One region of the Blautia marasmi genome, then DNA from elsewhere that is predicted to be linked to it. Evidence: riboswitches for the same ligand, from Rfam matches in the RefSeq annotation. Region 1 holds a riboswitch; the other holds the start of a gene.
What was found. Region 1 has a riboswitch for FMN ahead of C6P39_RS06210 (ECF transporter S component). Riboswitches for the same ligand answer to the same signal wherever they lie in the genome.

Region 1 (6,624 bases):
GCAGAAAACAGCCGGGAATGGTGCGATGTGATCAACAGTTTCTTTTATAGAAAATCTATGATCCCTGATGAAATGGGAAGAGAGATCTTCTAATGAATAAAATCCCCCTGCCTGATAACGGTGATGTTACAGGCAGGGGGATTTGTTCTGTGATAAGAAGTTGATGGTGAAACATGATCGTAATTATGGTACAATAATATTATTGTTATATAAGGATATCATATAATGATATATACAAAGATTGAACAGTAACAGACATTCCATAAAAGGAGTAATAGTAGGAGGGAAAAATGCTTACATCATTAGTTATAGGTATAGTATCCGGCTGGATCGCCGGGAAGATCATGGACGTAAAAAAAGGAGGATTCATCAGAACCATTATCACCGGAATCGCCGGCTCCTTTGTGGGCAGCGCCGTCATTTCATTAGTGGGATTTCATGCATATGGTTTTCTGGCTAATGTTATTGTGTCTGTCTTTGGCGCATGTATTTTCTTATTTGTTGCGAAGAAGATATTTAAGTGATGAGAAGTTAGGGAGTTTGGATGTTCTCGGACAGGCGTACGATTAATGCGGAGATAGGACTAGTGGCTGAAAGGCTGTTAGTAAGGAATAAGGATTTCTGTTAAAAGTGTTATGAAAGAAATGGGCAGCAATTGAATATGTTATGGAAAAAAAGCGCTGCTTGCAAAACAAGCGAAAGGTTATTGGAATTAAAACAAGCGAAAGGTTATTGGAATTGAATTTCCGATTGCCCTCAGTAGTTTAAAATGTATTTATGGAAATAGCATCTACTTTGGACGGTAGGATGCTATTTCTTTTTGTTATTATGATTGTCTATGTAAGACAGCGGACAAGAGGGCATCTAACTATTGGAAAATCGTATCTGTTTTCTGTTCAATTATACGAATAAATTATAATATACAGGGAATAGGCGTTCAATGAGCTGATGGGAAATTTAGATTCTGCCGCCTGTTGCCAGTAGGAAAGTATTCGATAAACGAAGCGAGAGTAAGAAACAATAGACCACAGCGTGCTGATGGTGTACTTTGGTATTGAGTCATACAGTTTATTATCAAACAATAACAGGATACAATAAAAATCTGATTATTATTAATTAAGGAAGGGTGTCAATGCAAAAGAAAAGTAGAGTTATTGTGCTGGGGTTAATGATTTCAATGTTTTTTATAGTTAAAGATGTCATGGCAGGCTCTATAGAAAAATTAAAGGACTCAGAAGATTATGATTCAATGTATAATATTGAAAGTCAAATTGTTCAATTTGTAAATAATGGTCCAACGACATCATCAGGAGGGCGACAAATTACGGTTGAGGATGTTGACCTTAATAACGCGGTTAAGGAATACTTAGATACACCTTTAATTGAAAATAAAATTATAAATTATGCTGAAGTAATGGATGCTTTAAGCCAAAGCCCGTATATGTGGATAGTTTCTATCCGCGCGGATGATGTTTTGTATGAAGCTTGTGTTACAAGAGAACGAGATGAAAATGGGCAGCAGACTGGTTCATGGGAAGTGGAAGGTGTGTATGGTTACGAACCGGGGAATTTAACATTAGAAGAACAATTAAACGCATCTCTAGAAAAAAATGAAATTGAAATGAATGATTATCAATTTTTCTTGGTCGGTGGGGTATCACCTATTAGACAGCCTTTATTCATAGCACTTGATAATGAGGAGATTTTGTATGTTATTCCAGCGCGGACATCGGCTGCTGCAATGATAACTGATAGCAGTAAAACACGTAGAAATATATATTCAGATGAAGAATTGGAGCCTTCAGATCCGGATGGATTTCAAGCATATGATTTTAAGAGTGTAATGCAAGCGGCGGCAAATGTTCCAGATACGTTTGGACAAGGTGGTGAATCAGCAGTAATTGATATTGGAAAAAAGTCACAGCCGATTGGACTATATAGGATAACAGCAGCTGTGGTTATCATATTTATAATTTCTGTAACGGTCTTTTTATGGAGGAAAAAGCTTAAAAATAAAAGACTGAAATAATTAATTGGTTTTACAGTCCAATGGTAACTGGTTCTATCTGTATTGATTAGGACATATGTTGGTAGACTGGCAGAAAATTGACGGAACATGGTATTATTTAAATTTTCTTGGACATATGCTGACTGGTTGGAAACAAATGGGTGTAAAATGGTACTTTTATAATGGAAACGGCGCTCTGAATAACCAAAATATGCACGTTATAGTAGATGGCGATTCAAGAACATTGTATCTTGCAAGCAGTGGTGAGTGGATAGATGAGGTGAGAGAAGGAATTTCTAACCAAATTGTTACTGAGAGAAACAGATCTGTGTCAAACAACGATGCATCTATTGATAATCAATATTTAAATTTGGATATGTTGCAGGCCAATATGGGATTTTAACACTGCATTGGCTTCTCGTGATAAAGCGCAATGCCTGGTAAACTATTAGATAAGAATTATTGGAGGGTATCCATGAAAAAAATAAAGGGCTTTATTTTATTGATTCTAATTGCAAGTATTTTATCTGGCTGTGCGTATACAGATTGGCCCATTCAAATAAAAACTACATCATTTGAGGCATCAAAAATCGAGCAAAATGATAATGTTATTATGTCCAAAGGGAAGGTAAAAGTACATGATTCATATGGTGTTCTGTTGGCAGTTGAAGTCAGTGAAAATACGCCGGGGACGATGAAAATTGTTTACAGCAATGATAAAAATGAATTAGAAATATTTCAAGATTGGAGGAAAATCTTACAGTTAGAAGAGGGTAATGTAAGTGAAAAAGATTCCGGTGAGATTACAGTTGAATTGTCAAAAGGGCTGAATGAATTTATAATCTCTGGTACCGATTGTTCTTGTGAATATGTAATCAGCTTGAGTATTCCTGCCATAGATAAAATAGTAAGTTATGATGGCGGATATTTAATACCAAATGACTAAAATCTCACATCTGTACTGGCAGGTTTGCTTAAAAAAATTGTGTAACGAACAAGGAGGGGCTTGCTATCTAACAGGAGGTACTACTAGGAACTCTTACAGTGAGGTGAAAAAGAAAATATGTAAGCTGATCCTGCTTTTATATCGCAAGTATAATTTTTTACTGAAAGAAGATATCCTGGATGAGGGTGAAAAAGAAGATTTCTTAAATGTTTCCGCTGTAATGGAAGACTACGAAGCTTCTTTGAGATTCTATATCAGTTATCAGATTATCTTTATCGCTATTATCCACAGGAGTATTATAAAAAGCAACTGCTGGGTGCAGCATAAAAACTGCCCAGCATAGCACCGGGCAGAAAATAATTTGTTGTTTTTTTAATTGTCAACTTGAGGGGCAGCACATCAAAACAGAATGGTAAATGAAAAGAGCCACTTGCAAAACAAGCAGCTCTAGTATATAATTTACTTAGAAAGGTTATCGGAATGAATTTCCGATTGCCCTCAGTAGTTTAAAATGTTTTATAGAAATAGCATCTTACTTTCTCAGGGTAGGGATGCTATTTCTTTTTATGATTGTCTATGTAAGACAGAGCCGCAAATATTACCAGCAAAAGCGTTAGCACTTCTATGGTATTCATAGGGCATCACCCTCTCTTTCGTGATACTAGAGGGCATCTAACTTTCGGAAAATCGCATCCGTTTTCTGTTCAATTATACAAATAAATTATACCATACAGGGAACTGGTGTTCAATGTTTAGATGGGAGATTTTGATTCTATCTCCTGCTGCCGTTAGGAAAATATCAAAGGAATAATAGGATAAGGTTAAGAGGAAGGGAGATGAGCAATAAGTTATTTTACAGATTGAATGTCTTCTAAGTACGGAAGTGGCTTGCCATTAGGCAAATAATGCTCTTTGTACTGGTGAAAGGAATGGAGACAAACTATACTGATATCTACGAATGGGAAAGTGATTTAGAATATCAGAACATGGAAAAAGTTTATGGAATTAAGGTCAATAAGAGGTTATATAGATGGAACCATAGTAAGAAAAATTCTATGAACAGACCAACAGTGCGTTGGTGGTGTAAAGAAAACAAAAAAGCTAGAAAACTTTACCAGAGAGCTTTCAGGAGGAAAATGAAACAAGATATTTGTAATGAAGCGTTTTACCATATTAGATCAAGAGATTACAAAACGTATGGTTGGTTGACTTGGTAAAGGACTGGCACCAATAAGAGAATATTCCTGAACTGGTGCTTTCTTTTATCCTGCTGCCATTGGTAAAATCTTGAAATACATCATGACGTAGATAAAAAAGTACGGTATAATATTATATAGTAGAGAAGATAAGTAGATAGGTAAATGTAAGGAACATTACAATGGCATGAGATAATATATGATACCAGTTAGAGGCATTCAGCCATTTAGATTTACACTATTTTTACACCATTTCCGGCCGATTTTATAAGGAGTTATAAACAGTTATGAGGATTTATAAGAAAACACCTACAAAATCCCCGCTCATTTTTATACAATATCCACAAAAACCCTTGAAAAATATAGTCAAATGCGCTATAATTCCCAATAGAATAAAAGAAAATTCTTCGGGGCAGGGTGTAAATCCCTACCGGCGGTATAGTCCGCGACCCATGTAAATGGCTGAACCGGTGTGATTCCGGTACCGACAGTTAAAGTCTGGATGAGAGAAGAAAATGTATGTCACAATACAGATTTCGTCGGTGCCCTGATCTCAGGGCATTTTTTCATTATTACTGTGGCAGCGCAGCAGGATGGAATCTGTACATCAATGACAGAAAAGAAGAATTTCCTTTTATGAAACGTAACTGTTCAGTACTTTCACAGTTACAGGCAAAAATCCATGCAGAATCGCCTTTGGCGATGGGATTTTTGCTTGGCCGTGGTACACTTTCTTACGGTCAGCGCAGTGAATGCGCAGACTTACTGAATAGTTACTATGAAACCATCATAAAAAGGAGAGAATGAAAATGAGTAATGACGCAATTGTAAACAAAAGGCCTGCAGGGGCGCAGAATCGTTCTAAGATCAGGACACTGGCGCAGGTAGCTATGCTTGGGGCAGTGGCTACGGTATTGATGATGATCGAGTTTCCTATCCCGGTGATCGCACCGCCGTTTTATCAGATGGACTTCTCAGAAGTACCGGTACTGGTAGGGGCGTTTGCCATGGGGCCGGTGGCTGGTATTATGATCGAACTTTTAAAGGTACTGCTGTATGCAGTGATCCATGGCTCCGCCACAGCCGGGGTAGGTGAGATCGCCAATTTCCTGATTGGGTGTTCTTTCATTGTTCCGGCAGCATTTTTCTATAAATACCGCAGGAATAAAAAATTTGCCGTGATTGGAATGGTGATAGGAACGATCTCAATGGCTGTTGTAGGCTGCGTGGTAAATGCATTTATTCTGCTTCCCGCATATGGGGCAGCATTTGGCATGCCGGTAAGCGCATTTATCCAGATGGGCACATCCATCCATCCTGCGATCAACAACCTGTTTACCTTTGTAGTGCTGGCAGTGGCACCGTTTAATCTGGTGAAAGGATGTATCATTTCTGCCGTCACACTGCTTATATATAAAAGGATCAGAGTATTACTGCGAGGAGAATAAAATATGCCGGAAATAAAAAAAGTGACGCCGCTCACAGAAAACCCCCACGTGAATCTCTATCACTTGGATGTGGAGAGCAAAACAGGCAGAAAAGGCCATTATTACGTGGCGTCCAGAGCAAAGACAGAAAATGACCTGAAAATAAGAACGAAGAAAAATACCCCGGATGGTGTGATCATTTACAGCCTTTACGGAGAGAAAAAGGACAAAGTGGTGCTGGTGCGTCAGTACCGCTATGCCATTGATAGTTATATCTATGAATTTCCGGCGGGACTGGTAGAACCCGGTGAGGACTACAAAGAGGCCGGAATCAGAGAAATGAAAGAGGAAACCGGACTTGAGCTGTCCCCCATTGATGTGGATCCGGCGTACGAAAAGCCGTACTTCACAACTATTGGCATGACTGACGAATCCTGCGCCACGGTGTATGGCTATACTTCCGGTGAGATTTCCGGGGACGGCCTGGAAGACTCCGAGGAATTGGAGATTGTGCTGGCGGACAGGGAGGAAGTCAGGCGGATCCTGAGAGAAGAGAAGGCTGCGATCATGACAGCATATATGCTGATGCATTTTCTGCATGACGAGGAACCCTTTGCTTTTCTCAGAGAAATTTGACAGTACAAACAAACACTTTTGACCTTTCCGAAGGAAAAATAACAACCAGATACAGTTCGCAAATTTTTCATAAAAAATTAACGGGATATGCATTGTATCCCATGCGGATGAGAGTATACTTAAAGTAGCCGGTGCAGGCAAAATCTGCCCCGGCTACTGTCAGATTGCAGTGACAGCAGTCAAAACAGGCAGGCATGGGAGATATTTAGATATGAAGAAGTGGAAAAAGTATGTTAAAGGTATTCTGGCGGCGTTGTTCAGCGTTTTAGGCGTTATATTGTTCATTGTTCTGGGAATCAAATTCCTCAGATTTTTTATGCCTTTTGTCATTGGCTGGGTTATTGCTATGATAGCAAGTCCTCTGGTTCGTATGGTGGAGAGACGGATGAAGATAGCCAGAAAGCATACCTC
Region 2 (6,624 bases), 3.5 Mb from region 1:
GGAGGAAAAAATGAACATCAAAGAGGCAAAGCTGGAAATCAGCAACACATTAAAATCCTACCATCAGAAAGACGACCGGGGCAATTACCTGTTTCCGCTGGTGAGACAGAGGCCCATACTGCTCATGGGGCCGCCGGGTATCGGTAAGACAGCCATTATGGAGCAGGTGGCAGAGGAGTGCAATGTGGGGCTGGTATCTTACACCATTACCCATCATACAAGGCAAAGCGCTGTGGGACTGCCGAATATAAAAAGTAAAACATATCAGGGACAGACCGTGAGCGTTACAGAATATACCCTCAGTGAGATTATAGCCTCAGTCTATGAGTGCATGGAGCGCACAGGGAAAAAGGAAGGGATTCTTTTCATTGATGAGATTAACTGTGTATCTGAAACCCTGGCACCCACTATGCTGCAGTTTCTGCAGAATAAAACTTTCGGAAGCCATAAAGTGCCGGAAGGGTGGCTGATCGCTGCTGCGGGCAATCCGCCGGAGTATAATAAATCTGTCCGGGAATTTGATATTGTCACACTGGACAGGGTGAGAAAAATAGATATTGATGTGGACTGCAGTGTCTGGATGGAATATGCCTGGTCACAGCAGATACACGCCGCTGTGCTCTCCTACCTGAATGTTAAAAAAGAGAATTTCTATCTCGTGGAAAATACTGTGGACGGCAAGTTTTTCGTGACGGCAAGAGGCTGGGAGGATTTGTCCGAGATCCTGAAAAGTTATGAACGGTTTCAGTTCCCGGTTACAGAGAAGCTGGTGGTCCAATATCTTCAAAAAGAGGAAATAGCCAGGGATTTTGCGGCTTACTATCAGCTTTACTGCAAATACGGAACAGATTATGCGGTTACGGAGATTGCAGCAGGCACATTGTCAAAAGCGGAATATGAGCGGCGGAGGGAAATGGCGCAGGTGGCTGGCTTTGAGGAAAGATTTACGGTAGTTGGTCTCCTTCTGGCTTATCTCAACCAGTCGTTCAGAACATATACGCATATTGACGGGAGGATCAGTACACTCTATGAAATATTAAAGTTATTCAAATGTTTTTTGGAAAATCAGGAAGATATTCAGTCGCTCACTGCCTTTACAGAGATAGAAAGAAGAGAACTGGAAACAGAAAAGACGGCAGAAAAGATAACCGTAGATCAGGCATCTGAACAGGAATGGGCTCTGGAACGCCTGGAATCTTACAGTCTTTCCCTGAAGGAGAACCATATTTTTGAGAAAACGGAAGGTATGGCCTGTGTCAGCGAATGGTTTCACCAGGATTTGGAGGAGAGACAAGATATCATAACAAAGATAAGTGCGGAGCTGGAACATACATTTCGGTTTGTAAAAGATTCTTTTGGTGAGGAACAGGAGATGGTGCTTTTTGTGACGGGATTGTCGAAAAACGAAAAGGCTATGGAATTTATCAGCAGTCATGGATGTGATACCTATTTTAAATACAGCGAGATCCTTCTCTACCGTGAAAAAGAGGATGAACTGAGAAGCGCCTGCCTTGAAATGACGGGGGAATCGGATCCACACCATGGCTCATGAATCCCAGCGCTGGCTGCCTCGGGATTTTCATGCTTTCAGCATGAAAATGCCTCCCGGTACAGTGGCCTGTGAACAGTAAACTTTTATTTCGCATTTTCTGTTTACACATGGGAAAGTCTGGTATATAATCAATTGTAACAGATGATGTTTACTGCATTTCTGATTTCAAAAAAAGAATATTGAAGTCTTTGTGGCAGGGTGTAAGTCCCTACCGATGGTATAGTCCATGACCCGCTTTGGCGGCTGAGCCGGTGACTCCTTTAGTATGATAAGGGGAATTCCGGCACCGACGGTATAGTCCGGATGAGAAAAGACATTTTCTGTGAAACTACGCCCGGAGCATATATATTGTTCCGGGCTCATTTTTTTTGAAGGAGGATACAAACTATGAACCAGACTCAAGAAACAACCAATGCAGCTTTTGGCAATGGAATGAAGGCCCAGGCAGGTGCGAAAATGCGGGTAAAGAAAATAGCCTTTGCAGGCCTGATGGGGGCAGTCAGTGCTGTTCTTATGCTTTTCAGGTTTCCGCTGCCTTTCATGCCGCCCTTTATGTCCTTTGACTTATCCGGTCTGATGGAGATGCTGGGAGGATTTATGTTCGGTCCCGGTGCGGCGCTTATGATCATTGTGGTCAAAATACTGCTACAGCTTGTCATGCAGGGCAGCTTCTCTCTGGGAACGGGGGAGATACAGAATTTTATTTTGAGCTGCTGTTATGTTATGCCTGCACTGCTGATCTACCACAGACACAAGACGAAGAAGACGGCGTTGGCAGGTATGGGGGTCAGCACGGTACTGGTTGGCATTGTGGCTGTTTTTACGAACCTGTATCTGATCATTCCCTTTTATGTGCGGTTGTTTGGCATGACTATGGATGAAATCATTTCAATGTGCAGCGCAGTAAACCCAGCTATGAAAAATGCCTTTTCTATGGCGGTCTTAGGAATCCTGCCGTTTAATCTGATCAAATACGGAGTGACGTCAGTCCTGACATTTCTGTTATATAAAAGACTGAGCAAAGTAATTAAAAGTATTGTAGAAAAATAAAGGAGGAAAACAAAAATGAAATTTTCACTGGACAAATCCATCAGCTATGAGGACGCTGTGGGACGTATGTTTGAGATGCTGGGGAACAGCAAGATCATGGCACTGGCATCCAGCCTCAATGACTATGTAATGGTCAGGAACGTAAGCTGTCTTTTTTATGATGACAAGATTTACTTTAAAACGGACAAAAACTTCAGAAAAACAAAACAGCTTTTGGAAAATCCCAAGGTAGCTATGTGCTGGAGCGGCGTGCAGGTAGAAGGAACTGCCCACAATAAAGGACTTGTTGTGGAGGAGCCGGGACACAGATTTGAGGAGGGATACAAAAAGTATCTGTGGGAGAGCTATAACAAATACAGCCATGAGGATACGGAAATCCTTATTGAGGTTTCACCAAAATATGTGGAGATCTGGGATACCAGTGAGGATGGGTATGCATACCAGCTGTTTATTGATTTTGACAAAAAATCAGTGGAAGTGATACCTTACGATAAAAAATGATAGAAGGCCCGCTCCGCCAAGGCTCTGCGGTTATGAAAAAATGTGGGTATCACAAAGTGTGAAGCTTTGTGATACCCACTTTTTTATCCCTTGAGATCAAAGGAAGGAGGACGGCAGATCTTTTGATATTCTGTAAAAGATTCTTTAGTCCAGGTATTTACTGATTTCACGTGACATAACCTCATGATCCAGAGGTTTTGCCATATGACCGTTCATGCCGGCAGATTTGGCATTTTGGATATCGCTTACGAAGGCGTCTGCTGTCATGGCAATAATGGGTACCTTTTGCGCATCTGAGCGGTTTAGGGAACGAATGGCACGGGCAGCATCGTAGCCGTTCATCAGAGGCATCTGGATATCCATTAAAATAAGGTCGTAGAAATAGAGCGGGCTTTGCCGGAACTGCAAAAGTGCTTCTTCACCATTGACGGCAATTTCCAATTTGGCTCCCATACTGCCGAGTAATTCCACGGCAATCTCCCGGTTAAGTTCATTATCCTCTGCAAGCAGGAAGGTTTTTCCGCTGAAATCATGGGATTCCACCTGGGGTTCTATGCGCCTGCCGCCGCCCAGATACTCCGAAAGGCAGTTTCTGAATGTGGAACGGAAAAAGGGTTTTTCTATAAAGCCGGTGTCCGGCCCTTTCCGGATGCCGTTTCTTTCAAAGGAGGAGAGAATCAGATGCAGATTGTCCCCACTGTTTTTCAGAAGTTGGATATCTTGTTCCAGGTCTTGAGCGTGGGACATTTCCTGGTCCAGTATAAGGATACGGTATCCACAGCCTTCCCGGTGCCGTTTTTGAACCATGGCCCTTGCTTTTTCAATATTTTCGGCACATTCAGCATGAATCCCCAGTGCACAAAGTTCCTGAGTGCCATACTGTAAAACGAACGGATCATGGTCTGCCAGCAGAACCGGAACATCAGGCAGAGGCGGACCGTCATTTTCCGGCACCGGGGTCATCGGCAGGGTAACCTGAAATACGGTACCTTTCCCGGGTTCGCTCTCCACCGTGATAGTTCCATCCAGCATATCCACCAGCCGTTTTGTTATGCACATACCAAGGCCGCTGCCTTCGATCCGGTCAGTCCGGCTGTCCTGTTCACGGGTAAAAGCCTCGAATAGATGTTCCATGAACGCCCGGCTCATTCCGGCGCCTGTGTCGGAAACTGTAAAACGTATCCTGGATCTTTCGTCCTGTGCCGCGGGCAATTGCTCTGTATCAAAAATAATATGCCCCCCATAAGGCGTAAATTTGCAGGCATTTGACAAAAGGTTCAGCAGGATTTGACGCAGGCGGAGGTCATCACTGCAAAATTTCTCGTTTTCCAAATGCATTATGTGAACATCAAAAACCTGGCCGTGTTCATGGATCCCGGCTAATGTGATCATGATCACCTCCCGCAGTACCTCAGGGAGGGAGATGGGTTCCATATTAATGTGAAAATTCCCGTTTTCAATTTGTGACATATCCAGGACATCATTGATCAAGCCCAAGAGATGATGGCTGGAAAGGCGGATTTTACGAAGACAGTCTTTCACACGTTCTTTGTCGTGCAGATGGCTGTCTGCAATATCTGTCATCCCTGCGATAACATTCATCGGGGTGCGGATATCATGGCTCATACGGGACAAGAAATCTGATTTTGCCATGTTTGCCTGTTTGGCGGTTTCCAAGGCATCGTTGAGCATTTCCGTGCGCTCTTCCAGTTTACTTTGCAGCTCCCTGAGCTCCGTGATGTCAGTGACGTCGATAAAAATTGTCATATATACCGGATCATCTGCCACAGAGTCAATGCAGGTACAGTGAATCTGAAACCAACGGTCACGGTCATGCTTATCCTTGACACGTATTGTCCCCTCAAAAGGTTTACCTTTTCTAAAATTAGGATGATTAGCTTTCATCTGCGCCCGGCTTTCCGGCTGCAGGATAGAATATGGATCTATGGTATGCAGATGCTCAAGGTCCAGATCAAAAATATCTTTGATCCGTTCACTTGCATCCAGTATCATGATGGAATCCGGCATGATACGGTGCTTGACAATAAAACCGGGAATATTATCATAAGCGATGGTCCTTTCCTGCTGTATCTGCATCATATCTGTGACGCTGACCATGGTGGTATAGGCAATCTGCTTTCCATCCAGGTATGTATCTGTAAAAAATCCCACCATTTTAACCCAGTTTGTGGAGCCGTCCGGGAGCCTCAGGGGTATGAAAATTTCATAGCTCTTTTGGGGGTCTGCAAACATCTGGTTGATTTTATTATGGATGGTATTCCAGCTTTCCGGATTATTGCGGAAATATTCATCGCAGTGGTTATGAAATAGTGCTTCGTACTCACTTTTGGAATAACCGATCAGCTGATAGTAAAAATCATTGGCCCAAACCACAGTAAAATGTTCGTCTACCAGATGCCGGCTGACGCTGACTTTCATGGCGCGCATAAGCATTTCCTGCTCATTTTTCATCTGCACCAGTTCCGTTACATCTGTCATAACCGTGTAGGAGGTACGGATACCGTTTATGTATTCATCCGTAAAATAGCTGAACAGTTTGACCCAATAACTGGAGCCGTCCTCATATTTCATCGGGACGATCATTTCATATTGGTCCTGCCCTTTTTCCAGAACGGATGCAACCTTTGCAGCCAGCAGTTCCCAGCCTTCCGGATTATTGCTGTAATATTCATCGGCATGGTTATGGAAAAGCGCTTCATACTTTTCTTTGGTATAACCGATCAGTCTATAGTAATATTTGTTCGCCCACACACAGGTAAAATGTTCATCGATCATATGTTTGCTGACACTTACATTCAGTGCACCCATGAGCATTTCCTGTTCCCGGGTCATTTTTTGATAGACGCGCTGTGTATATTCCCTGTCCCTGCGGGCCTGCATCATCTCCGTTACATCAGTCATAGCAGTGTAGGCTACACGGTATCCGTGAATATACTCATCTGTAAAGGCTGACTGCAGTTTGACCCAGAAAGTTTCTCCATCAGGATAAATCATTGGCAGATAGACGGTATATTGTGTCTCATTTTTTTCCAAGGTGGAATTTACTTTGTCCATGAGCAGTTTCCAGCCTTCCGGATTGTTGTAGAAATATTCGTCACAATGGTTGTGGAATCTGGCCTCATATTCCGGCTTTGGGTAGCGGATCAACTCATAATAGTAATCGTTTGCCCATACACAGGTAAAATGTTCGTCCAAAAGATGCCGGCTGACACTGGCACCCAGAACACTCATCAGCATACTGTATTCATGATTTAACTCTTCATAACTCAGATTAATTCCCATATGTTTTATCCTTATTCCCTGTTTCTTTTTTAATGCGCGCCCATCAATACTGATCTTGGCTGCGTGTCTCTATGCGGAACAGCACCTTGTTCATATTATTATGTTTTAATAATTATAAAACAAATGGCTGCAAAACTCAATATACATATTGAATTCCTAAACGCCAAATGACATTTTTGACATTTTTGCGCTGCAGAAAGAGTTCATAAAACAATCCG

Region 2: it holds a riboswitch for FMN, as region 1 does, so the genes downstream of both, C6P39_RS21460 (ECF transporter S component) here and C6P39_RS06210 (ECF transporter S component) in region 1, are expected to answer to the same signal.

Annotation. Positions count from the first base shown of each region.
Region 1 covers NZ_OIWX01000001.1:1,389,429-1,396,052, reverse strand. Annotated here, with positions in the region: gene C6P39_RS06245 (alpha-glucuronidase family glycosyl hydrolase) at 1-93, shown strand, start outside; gene C6P39_RS06240 (GlsB/YeaQ/YmgE family stress response membrane protein) at 291-524, shown strand; gene C6P39_RS06235 (hypothetical protein) at 1,133-2,029, shown strand; gene C6P39_RS06230 (hypothetical protein) at 2,085-2,411, shown strand; gene C6P39_RS06225 (hypothetical protein) at 2,484-2,954, shown strand; gene C6P39_RS06220 (hypothetical protein) at 3,058-3,297, shown strand; FMN riboswitch at 4,550-4,668, shown strand; gene C6P39_RS06210 (ECF transporter S component) at 4,960-5,598, shown strand; gene C6P39_RS06205 (NUDIX hydrolase) at 5,602-6,213, shown strand; gene ytvI (sporulation integral membrane protein YtvI) at 6,425-6,624, shown strand, end outside.
Region 2 covers NZ_OIWX01000001.1:4,914,137-4,920,760, forward strand. Annotated here, with positions in the region: gene C6P39_RS21455 (AAA family ATPase) at 11-1,552, shown strand; FMN riboswitch at 1,733-1,871, shown strand; gene C6P39_RS21460 (ECF transporter S component) at 1,940-2,602, shown strand; gene C6P39_RS21465 (pyridoxamine 5'-phosphate oxidase family protein) at 2,618-3,103, shown strand; gene C6P39_RS21470 (PAS domain-containing hybrid sensor histidine kinase/response regulator) at 3,248-6,406, opposite strand.